One region of the Solwaraspora sp. WMMD792 genome, then DNA from elsewhere that is predicted to be linked to it. Evidence: riboswitches for the same ligand, from Rfam matches in the RefSeq annotation. Region 1 holds a riboswitch; the other holds the start of a gene.
The links. A riboswitch is a leader RNA that binds a small molecule or an ion and turns the genes downstream of it on or off. The one in region 1 is predicted to bind thiamine pyrophosphate.
Positions count from the first base shown of each region.

Region 2: linked by a shared signal. The riboswitch ahead of O7629_RS30830 (thiamine phosphate synthase) and the one ahead of O7629_RS18505 (ECF transporter S component) in region 1 are both predicted to bind thiamine pyrophosphate.

Region 1 is NZ_JARUBH010000009.1:3,897,063-3,902,662, reverse strand. It holds gene O7629_RS18510 (ABC transporter ATP-binding protein) at 1-1,262, opposite strand, end outside; gene O7629_RS18505 (ECF transporter S component) at 1,342-1,941, opposite strand; TPP riboswitch at 1,938-2,043, opposite strand; gene O7629_RS18500 (permease) at 2,316-3,272, shown strand; gene O7629_RS18495 (TIGR03943 family protein) at 3,269-4,048, shown strand; gene O7629_RS18490 (DUF6328 family protein) at 4,128-4,670, shown strand; gene O7629_RS18485 (hypothetical protein) at 4,653-5,258, opposite strand; gene O7629_RS18480 (Fur family transcriptional regulator) at 5,350-5,600, opposite strand, start outside.
Region 2 is NZ_JARUBH010000009.1:6,610,496-6,616,095, forward strand. It holds gene O7629_RS30815 (aldo/keto reductase) at 1-578, shown strand, start outside; gene O7629_RS30820 (DUF5753 domain-containing protein) at 869-1,585, shown strand; gene O7629_RS30825 (DUF397 domain-containing protein) at 1,572-1,772, shown strand; TPP riboswitch at 2,140-2,251, shown strand; gene O7629_RS30830 (thiamine phosphate synthase) at 2,246-2,917, shown strand; gene thiO (glycine oxidase ThiO) at 2,914-4,077, shown strand; gene thiS (sulfur carrier protein ThiS) at 4,068-4,268, shown strand; gene O7629_RS30845 (thiazole synthase) at 4,274-5,044, shown strand; gene O7629_RS30850 (thiamine phosphate synthase) at 5,053-5,600, shown strand, end outside.

The DNA.
Region 1 (5,600 bases):
CGGGGCGCGGTGGCCAGGGCGGTCGCCACACTCAGCCGCCGCGCCTCACCACCGGAGAGGGTGTACGGGTTGGCCGCCGCCAGCCGGTCCAGTCGCAGCCGGTGCAGCAGCTCGTCGACCACCGGCGCGACGGCCGACTCCGGCAGCCCGCAGCGGCGCGGGCCGAGAGCCAGCTCGTCGGCCACCGTGGTGGCGACGAACTGGTGCTCCGGGTTCTGGAACACGTTGCCGATCCGGCGGACCAGCTCCGGCGCCCGCCACCGGTGCGGGGCCGGACCGACCCGGCCGTCGCCGGTCAACGCGGCGGTGGCCCGGACCGCTCCGTCGGTGGCCGCGACCAGCCCGCCGAGCAGCAGGGCCAGCGTGGTCTTGCCGGCACCGTTGGGCCCCAGCACGGCCAGCGCCTCGCCAGCGCGTACCGGCACGTCGTCGGAGAGCGGGGCGAGCCGGGGCACCAGCCCGACCCGGTCGGCGATCAGCAACGGCTCACCGGCCGGGGCGGCGGAACCACCGCGCTGCGGCAACGGCTGATCGGGCACCCAGACACCGTCGGCGGCCAGTTGCCCGCCGTACCGGTCGAAGATCTCGTCCGGCTTGCCGTCGGCCCGCACGCCGCCACCGGCGGACAGCACCACCACCCGGTCGACCAGCGGCAGCGCCTGCGCCACCCGGTGTTCGACGATCACCAGCGTGGTGTCCCGGTCCCCGTCGAGCGCCCCGGCGACGGCGTCGCGGACCAGGTCGGCACCGGCCGGGTCCAGGTTCGCGGTCGGCTCGTCCAGCAGCAGCAGACCCGGCCGCAGGGCGAGCGCCCCGGCCAGGGCCAGTCGCTGCTGCTCGCCGCCGGACAGCGCGGCCGTCGGCCGGTCCCGGCCGTACCGGAAACCGACCCGGGCCAGCGCGGCGTCCACCCGTGGCCAGATCTGCTCGGCCGGCACTCCCCGGTTTTCCAGCCCGAAGGCGACGTCGTCGCCGCTGCGCGCCATCACCAGCTGGCTCTGCGGGTCCTGGAAGACGATGCCGACCCGCTCGCGGGCCTTGCGCGGGTCGAGCCCGTCGACGGTGACCGTGCCGGCCTGCTCGCCCGAGTCGGCGGGCAGCAGCCCGGCGATCGCCGCCAGCAGCGTGCTCTTGCCGGCCCCCGACGGCCCGAGCAGCAGGACCCGCTCGCCGGCATCGACGCTCAGGTCGACGTCGCGGACCGCCCAGGCCCGACGGCCGGCGTGCCGCCAGCCGAACCCGCGCAGCTCCAGCCGGCTCACGACCTGGTCAACCCCAGCTCGATCGCCACGGCCCCGGCCGGCCCCGGCCGGCTCATCCGGTGGTGCGGCCCCGGCCGGCTCACACCGTGGCGCGGTCGCGGCCGGCGGGGAACCGGTCGAGCACCCCGGTGCGCGCCAGCGCCCGGGTCAGCGCCACGCTGCCGGCACCGGCCAGCACGATCGCGCTGACCACGGTGACGATGAAGATCGGAATCCGGAAACTGACCAGGTCGTACGGCGCGTAGTAGCGGATCTGGTCGAAGATCGCCGCGCCGAGCCCGGCGGCCGCACCGGCGGCCAGCGCCACCGGCAGCCGGAACGAGCGGTACGCCACCGCCAGGAAGACCAGTTCGGCACCGACCCCCTGGGCCAGCCCCTGCACGATCACCACGGCGCCCCACTGGCTGCCCAACGCGGCCGAGACGATCGCGGCGACCAGCTCGCAGAACAGCGCGGCCCCCGGTTTGCGGATCACCAGTGCGCCGAGCACGGCCGGCACCAGCCACACCCCGTACAGCACCGCCTGAGCGGGCGGGAAGAAGGTGAACGCGGCCTCGGTGGCGGTCCAGATCAACCCCCACAGCCAGAAGACCACCCCGAACGCGACGGCGATCACCGAGGCGACCACGATGTCGACGGTCCGCCAGCTACGGTCGGCGGGCAAAGATTGCTGCGGCATAGCTCGCTCCAACTCCCTGCGCTGGCATTACCCAGATCAGGTTCGAGGGTCTGCGGGACTCCCCGCACTCTCAGCGCTACGTGCGCTCCCCTGTGGGACATCAGGTTGTGCCACCGACGCTAGCACCGGTGGCACCTCAGGGACAGTGGGCGCGTCTCGGTGTGGTGGCCGGCACCCCTGCGCGGGTTATCGTGAACTGCCCGCCTTCACACCAGCGAGGGGACCAGCCCGCCGTGACCGCTGCCGATCGCACCGTGACGCGTCGGACGCGCCCAGGCGACGAGATCGACTGGGCCGCACCGGCCGACGACGACCTGCCCGGGCCCGGCGGCGGCGCCGGGCCGCCCGGTGGCCCACGACCACCCCGACGCCGGCTGTTCGGTGACCGGGTCGGCTCGGTGGAGGTGCTCGCCTTCCTGCTGATCGGGCTGGTGATCTTCCGCGAGCCGTTGGCCAACCTGATCTCCGACCCCCGGCTGCAGACCTGGACCACGGTCTTCGTCTCGGTGATGGTCCAGGCGATGCCGTTCCTCGTCTTCGGGGTGGTGCTCTCCGCGGTGATCGCGGTCTTCGTACCCCGGTCGTTCTGGGCGAAGGCGCTGCCGAAACACCCGGCGCTGGCGGTGCCGGTGGCCAGCGCCGCAGGGGTGGTGCTGCCCGGCTGCGAGTGCGGCTCGGTGCCGATCGCCGGGTCGCTGATCCGTCGGGGCGTGACACCGGCCGCCGCGCTGGCATTCCTGCTCGCCGCCCCGGCGATCAACCCGATCGTGCTGGTGGCCACGGCGGTCGCCTTCCCGAACAACCCCGAGATGGTCGTCGGCCGGGGCGTCGCCAGTCTGCTCGTCGCGGTCGTGATGGGCTGGCTGTGGCTGCGGCTGGGGCGCACCGACTGGATCCGCCTGCCGCACCGGCCCGACCTGGACGACCTGTCCCGGGCGCGGGCGTTCTGGGCGGCGGTCCGGCACGACATCATGCACGCCGGCGGGTTCCTGGTGATCGGGGCGATGGCCGCCGCCAGCATCAACGTGCTGGTGCCGGAGCGCTGGCTGCAGACCCTCGCCGACAACCCGGTGCTGTCCATCCTGGCGCTCGCCGTACTCGCCGTGCTGTTGTCGATCTGCTCCGAGGCGGACGCCTTCGTCGCGGCCTCGCTGTCGCAGTTCTCGCTCACCTCACGGCTGGTCTTCCTGGTCGTCGGCCCGATGGTCGACCTGAAACTTGTCTCGATGCAGGCCGGCACGTTCGGGCGCAGATTCGCGTACCGGTTCGCTCCGGCGACATTCCTGATCGCCGTCGTGGTGGCGGTCGCGGTGGGGACGGTGCTGTTGTGAACAAGCAGGCTCAAGGCGTGGTACTGCTGCTCCTCGGCGGCGCGGTGGTCCGGGCCAGTGTCACCGACATGTACCTGCGGTACGTCAAGGAAGCGCTGCAGCCATTCCTGATCGTCGCCGGCCTGCTGCTGATCGCCGCAGCGGTCATGACGCTCTGGCACGACCTGCGGCGGCGGTCGACACCGGCCCCGGCCGTCGGCGTACCCGCCGGGCACGGCCACGCCGCCGACGACGGGCACGGTGGCACCGCCGACGACGGCCACGGCCACGCCCATCACGAGCCGAGGGTGGGCTGGCTGCTGATCCTGCCGGTGCTCGGGCTGCTGCTGGTCGCCCCGCCGGCGCTGGGTTCGTACGCCGTCGCGCAGGCCGGCACCGCGTTGAGCAGCGAGCAGGCATCGTCGGACTATCCGCCGCTGCCGGACGGCGATCCGGCCGAGATCAGCGTGCTCGACTATGCCTCCCGGGCGATCTTCGACGAGGGCCGGTCGCTGGACGGGCGCAACGTACGGCTCACCGGCTTTGTCACCGACGGCCCGGACGGTGAGCCGATGCTGGCCCGGATCGTGTTGTCCTGCTGCGCCGCCGACGGCCGGCCGATCAAGGTCGGGATGGACGGCAGCGCTCCGACCGGGCTGCCGGCGGACACCTGGATCGAGGTGGTCGGCCGGTACAGCGACCGGATCGGCACCGACCCGGTGAACGGGGCCAGCATCCCCTACCTGGCGGTCGAGTCGTGGCAGCAGATCGACGCACCCCGGCAGCAGTACGAGTAGAGGTTTTCCGCCGTGGCGTCCGGGGCACATTGCTGACCGCCAGTTGAGCGTGGGCGGTCCGGCAGGAGGACGAGCGGACGTGGACCGGGAGACCGAGAAGGAACGCTGGCAGCGCAACTTCTCCGATCTGCTGCAGGAGCTCAGGGTCGCCCAGACCGGGGTGCAGATCCTCTTCGCGTTCCTGCTGACCTTGCCGTTCAGCAGCGGGTTCCCCGACACGAACGGGTTTCAACGGGACGTGTACGTGGTGGCGCTGCTGGCGGCGGCGGCCGCCGCAGCGTTGATCATCTCCCCGGTGGCGTTCCACCGGGTGCTCTTCCGGCGTGGCCGTAAGCCGGAGCTGGTCCGGTTCGCCCACCGGATGGCCAGCGGCGGCCTCAGCCTGATGCTGGTCGCCATGGTCAGCTCGGTGCTGCTGGTCACCGACTTCATCCTGCCCCGACCGGTCGCGTTCGTGCTCAGCGGCCTCACCGGGGTGTGGTTCCTGATCTTCTGGGCCGCCCTGCCGTTCGTGCACCGTGGCTGGCTGGACGGCGACGAGGAGGACGACGAGGACGAGGGTGGCGACGGTGGTGCCGACGGTGGTGCCGGGCGCGGCGGCCGGTCAGCGCCGGCCACGTAGGCCCAACGCCCGCAGCTCCAGCTCCGCCAACGCGTCGGTGACCGCCGGGTCGCCCCGCCGCCACCCGGCGGCGACGTCCGGGCCCAGCGCGGCGATGGTGCCGATCGGGCGGGTGGCCAGCGCCCGCAACGCCAGCAGATCCGACCCGGCTGGTACGTCGCGCAGTCGGGCCGCCGCGCTCGCCCGCCGGATCCAGCGCACCCGCAACGGCAACCAGCCGAACAGCACCAGACCCAGCGGGAAGACCAGCACCGTAGCGGCCAGCACCAGGGCCAGCTCACCGACCAGGTCCTGCTGCTCCTGCCCGGCGGCGGCGACCGAACGGGCCGCCCCGGCGGCCTGCTCGAACGGCCCGGTCAGCTCGTCGCCGACCAGTGGCACCCGGCCGACCCGGCCGCCGACGTCGGCGAGGTTGTCGGCCAGCCCGGTGCCGGCGTTCTCCAGTGTCCGACCAGCGTCGGCCAGCCCACTGACCCGGTCATGTAGCCAGCTGGCGGCACGGATCCACAGGTAGACCCAGACGACGACGATCAGGTCGGTGGCGAGTTGCCGGGCGGCGCGCGGAAAGCGGTCGGCGTAGATCTGCATGCGCACAGCGTGCCGTACGAGGACCGGAATCGCGCGTGCGCAGTCCCGCCAGCCGGGCCCGTGGAGTGCCGGCAGCCGGCGGCCTGCCCGGTCACGTCGTCGGGGTACGCCGGGCGGCGCATTTCGGGCAGGTCCCGAAGATCTCCATCGTGTGGCTGACCCCGACATAGCCGTGCTGGGCCGCGATCCGTTCCGCCCAACTCTCCACCGCCGGCCCGGCCACCTCGACCGCGCTGCCGCACGAGCGGCAGACCAGATGGTGGTGGTGGCCCTGACTGCACCGCCGGTACAGGTGCTCGCCGCCGGGCGGACGCATCACGTCGACCTCGCCGGAGTCGGCCA
Region 2 (5,600 bases), 2.7 Mb from region 1:
CCCTGCAGGCCCTGGACGACCTGGTACGCGGCGGCAAGGTCCGCTATCTGGGCTGCTCGAACTTTGCCGGCTGGCAGATCGCCGATGCGGCGTGGACCGCGCGTACCGGTGGGCTGTCGCCGTTCGTCAGTGCGCAGAACGAGTACAACCTGCTGGACCGGCGGGTGGAGCAGGAAGTGGTGCCGGCCTGCCAGCGCTTCGGACTGGGGCTGCTGCCGTACTTCCCGCTCGCCGACGGGCTGTTGACCGGCAAGTACCGCCGGAGTGAGGCGCCGCCGCCCGGCAGCCGGCTGGCCGGCGAGAGCAGCCGGTACGCCGCCCGGCTCGCCGGGGCGCCGTGGGACGTCATCGAGGCCCTCGACGCGTACGCCGCGAAGCGAAACCTGCCGCTGCTCACCGTCGCGATCGGCGGCCTGGCCGCGCAGCCGGCCGTGGCGTCGGTGATCGCCGGGGCGACCACCCCCGAGCAGGTACGGGCGAACGCCGCCGCCGGGACCTGGCAGCCGGACGCCGCCGACCTCGCCGAACTGCGGTCGATCCTGCCGGAGCCCGCCGGCCCCGGCGGCTCGCTGAGCTGACCGGAACTGCATCCACAAGATCATGTGAGGCTCAGATACCCTACGTCGCGCTCGTAAGGTATCTGAGCCTCACATGATCTTGTCTCCTCGGCTGGACTTCCGCCGATGATCAATTAGCGGTTCAGCAATGGCGTCGTGGCGTTGTGGTAGAGATATGTCCACTCGATAGTGAATGTCGTCTGTCGATCATTCTGTCGTCGGTGAGTGGCATATCAGGAGGTGGCAACGTGCCCGCAGCATTGTTGAACTCGTCGGTGCCGCGGCGGCAGCTCGGTCGGGAGCTGCGTCGGTTGCGGGAGCGGCTGGCCCGTGTTCCGCAGACCACGGCGGCTCGGGAGTTGGAGTGGTCGGCGACCAAGCTGCTGCGGATGGAGCGCGGTGAGGGCTGGTGGCACGACTACGCCAGCATCCCGTCCTGGTTCGAGCTCTACATAGGTCTCGAAGAGGCTGCTTCAGCGCTCCGCCAGTACCACACGTGCTTCGTCCCTGGCGTGTTGCAGACCCGCGAGTACGCGACTGCGGTGTTCAGCATGAACCAGGACGAGGTACCTGCCGAGGAGGTCGAGCGCAGGGTCGAGGTGCGGATGCGCCGCGCGCGGCTGCTGACCCGGCTCGAGCCGTACCTGCCCAGGTTTGACATCCTGCTGGACGAAGCGATCCTGCGCCGGCCGATCGGCGGTGCACAGATCATGGCTGGCCAACTCCGGCGTCTCGCCCAGGCCAGCGAACTGCCGAACGTCTCGATCCGGGTGCTGCCGTTCAGCGCAGGGCTACATGCCGGTCTGATGGCCCACGGTTCGTTCATAGTTCTGGATTTCCCGGAAAAATACGAACCGACCACTGTCTACGTGGAGGGTCTGACCGGCGCGCTCTTCCTGGACCGGCCGGACGAGCGCGACAGCTATGCTTGGAGCTTCAGCGGCGTGGGTGATCTGGCAATGGACGAGCAGCGCAGCCGCGATCTGCTCTGGCGGACGGCGAGGGAGTACGACGGTGATCGACTTTAGTTCCGCCAACTGGCGGAAGATCAGCCGGTCGAACAACCAGGGCCAATGTGTCGAGGTGGCTGACGGGCTGGGCGGGGTCGTCGGGGTGCGGGACTCGAAGGATCCGGCTGGTCCGGTGCTGGTGATCGCCCCGGCAAGCTGGTCGAGCTTCGTCGCCGCCGCGAGGGCTGGCACCTTCACCAGCTAACGCTTCTGGGTCCGGCCGACCAGAGGATCGCGTAGGGCGGCCGTCGCCAACGAGCGCATGTGGTCCTGGGTGCAACCACGGGTCTACCACACGTGGTGTTGGAATCCGGCACGCCAGACGCACAAAGGGCCCGCGTGAGCGGGCCCCAAGGCGGCTGCGGGAACCCCGAAGGGCCTCCTGCGCTACCGAAAATAGCATGACTACCGGTAGTCACCTGCGCCAATGACGCATCCGGGCTGCGCGTGATCTTCGTCCGTCCAGCTGATGGTGAGCCTGGTCACGGCCGACAGCGGCGGGGTGGGCAGCGACCGAAGGTTGCCTCGGATCGGCCCTTGGCGGATCGACGAGACCGTCGTACGGTAACAGGCAAGTAACCCACGGGAGCCCGGTGCACCGGGCTGAGAGGGAGGCTGACGCGGCCTCCGACCGTCGAACCTGATCCGGGTAATGCCGGCGCAGGGAGGAGCGTTGCCGTGCCGTCCCTTGGGCGACTGCATCTGATCACCGACACCCGACCCGGGCGTGACCCGCTCGGCGTACTGCGGGCCGCGCTCGCGGCCGCGCGGTCCGCCGACGCCGCCGCCGACCTGGTCGTGCAGGTCCGGGTCGAGGACGACATGTCGGACCGGGACGCATACGAGCTGACCGGCCGCGCGGTCGCCGAATGTGCCGCGTACCAGGTGACCTGCCTGGTCAACGACCGGCTGCACGTCGCGCTCGCCACCGGCGCGGCCGGCGCGCACGTCGGCGCGCTGGACCTGCCGGTCGACGCCGCCCGCCGGGTGCTCGGCCCGGACGCGGTCCTCGGCGCCACCGCCCGCGACCCGGCCACCGGGCGGGCGGCGGTCGCTGCCGGGGCGACGTACCTGGGGGTCGGTCCGTGCTACGCCACCGGCACCAAGACCGGGCTGCCCGACCCGATCGGGCCGGCTGGGCTGGCCGCCGTCGTCGCCGCCGTCGACGTACCGGTGGTGGCGATCGCCGGGATCACTGTGGACCGGGTGCCGGACCTGCTGGCCGCCGGGGCGCACGGGGTCGCGGTGGTCGGCGCGATCGCCGCCGCCACCGACCCGGGGCGGGCCACGGCTGAGCTGCTGGCGGCGGTACGGCAACGGCCGGCCGCCGCCGACGGAGCGCCGGCATGACGGTGACAGGCAGCGGAAACGCCAACGGCCGGGCCGATGTCGCGGTGGTCGGCGGCGGGCCGATCGGGATGAGTATCGCCTGGCGGTGCGCCAAGCGCGGGCTGCGTACCGTGCTCTACGATCCGGCACCCGGGTCCGGGGCGTCCTCGGTGGCCGCCGGGATGCTCGCCCCGGTCGCCGAGTCGCACTTCGGCGAGGCTGAGCTGACCCGGCTGCTGGTCGAATCGGCGGCCCGCTGGCCGGCGTTCGCCGCCGAGCTGACCACCGTCACCGGCCAGGACATCGGCTACCGCACCGACGGCACGCTGGTCGTCACGCTCACCGGCGACGACCGGCGCGAGGCGGAGCGGCTCTGGGCGTACCAGCAGAGTCTGGACCTGCCGATCACGCTGCTGCGCGCCACGGCGCTGCGCGAGCGCGAACCGGCGCTGGCGCCGAGGGTGCGTGGCGGTGCGCTGATGCCTGACGACCACCAGGTCGACCCGCGTCGGCTGGTCGCGGCGTTGGACACCGCGTTGGACCGGGCCGGGGTGACCGTCGTCCCGCAGCCGGTCACCGATCTTTCCGCACTGGACGCGCGGGTCGTCGTGGTCGCCGCCGGCTGCGGATCGGCGGCGCTGACCGGGCTGCCGGTCCGCCCGGTGAAAGGCCAGATTTTGCGGCTGCGGGCACCCGCCGGCGCCGTCGGGTTCCGGCACGTGATCCGGGGGTACGCCGACGGCCGGCACGTCTACCTGGTGCCGCGCGCCGACGGTGAGGTGGTCGTCGGCGCCACCGTCGAGGAGCGCGTCGACACCACCGTCACCGCTGGAGCGGTGCTGGAGTTGCTGCGCGCCGCCGCCGACCTGCTGCCGGAGATCGCCGAGTACGAGATGGTCGAGGCACAGGCGGCGGCCCGGCCCGGCACCCCGGACAACGCGCCGCTGCTCGGCTGGCACCAGCAGCCCGAGGTCAACTCGGCCGGCGGCACCGCAGGCCGGGAAGTGCTGGTGGCGACCGGGCACCACCGGCACGGCATCGTGCTGACCCCGGTGACCGCCGACCTGATCGCAGACCTGGCGGCCGGGGGCGACCCGGATCCGGCGCTGGCACCGTTCCAGCCGGCCCGGTTCACCGCCGCGACCAGCGAGATCGCGAGGGAGGAGCAGCCGTGGAGTTGATCGTCAACGGGGCACCGATGACCGCGCCGACCGGGACTTTGCTGGTCGACGTCGTCCGGGCGGTCACCGACCGGGCACGCGGCGTCGCTGTCGCCGTCAACGGTGAAGTGGTGCCGCGCAGCGGCTGGTCGGCCGAGCAGCTGTGCGACGGCGACCGGGTCGAGGTGCTGATCGCGGCGCAGGGCGGGTGAGTCGGATGCCGTTCACCGTTGCCGGGCACAGTTTCGACTCCCGGCTGATCCTCGGCACCGGCGGTGCCGCCAACCTGCACATCCTGGAGCAGGCGATCACGGCCAGTGGCACCGGGCTGGTCACCGTCGCGCTGCGCCGGGTGGACAGCGCCGCCACCATGCACGGCGGCCTGCTCGACCTGCTGGAGCGCTGCGGCGTACGGCTGCTGCCGAACACCGCCGGCTGCTACACCGCCACCGAGGCGGTCAAGGTGGCCCACCTGGCACGCGAGGCGTTCGACACCGACTGGGTGAAGCTGGAGGTCATCGGCGACGAACGCACCCTGCTGCCGGACGGCGCCGAGCTGCTGCGCGCCGCCGAGCAGCTGGTCGACGACGGTTTCACCGTGCTGCCGTACACCACCGACGATCCGGTGCTGGCCCGCCGGCTGGCCGACGCCGGCTGCGCGGCGGTGATGCCGGCCGGCGCGCCGATCGGCTCCGGGCTGGGCATCCTCAACCCGCACCACATTCGACTGATCCGTCAGTCGGTGGACATCCCGGTGGTGCTGGACGCCGGGGTCGGCACCGCCTCCGACGCCGCGCTCGCGATGGAACTCGGCTGCGACGCGGTGCTGCTGGCCAGCGCGGTCACCCGGGCCGCCGACCCGGTCGCGATGGCAACCGCCATGCGGTACGCCATCGAGGCGGGTCGGTTGGCCGGCCGGGCCGGGCGGATCCCGAAGCGTTTCCACGCCCTGGCATCCACTCCGGACGAAGGGCGGCCCGAACTGTGAACGGGATCATGCTGCTCACCGATCGCCGGCAGACGGCCCGGTCGCTGCCGGAGGTGGTCGCGGCGGCGGTGGCCGGCGGACTCCGGCAGGTGGTGCTGCGGGAACGCGACCTGCCCCGGGCCGAACGCGCCGCGTTGGCCGACCGGCTGCGCGGCATCCTCGCCCCGGTCGGCGGGACGTTGATCGTCGCCGGCCCCGACCCGTTGGGCGGCGACGCGGTGCACCTGAGCGCCGCCGGGCCGTACCCGCCACCGGCGTTGGGGCTGGTCGGCCGCTCCTGCCACGACGAGGCCGAGCTCAGCCGACTGACCACGGAGGACTACCTGACGGTGTCGCCGGTCTTCGCGACCGCGTCCAAGCCCGGGTACGGGCCGCCGCTGGGTCCGGCCGGGCTGGCCCGTCTGGTCCGAGTGGCCGCCGACCGGCCGGTGGTCGCCCTCGCCGGGGTGACCACGGCGGAGCAGGTCGCCACCTGCCGGGCGGCCGGTGCCGCCGGGGTGGCGGTGATGGGCGCGGTGATGCGCGCCGCCGACCCGGCGGCCATCGTGGCGGAGTT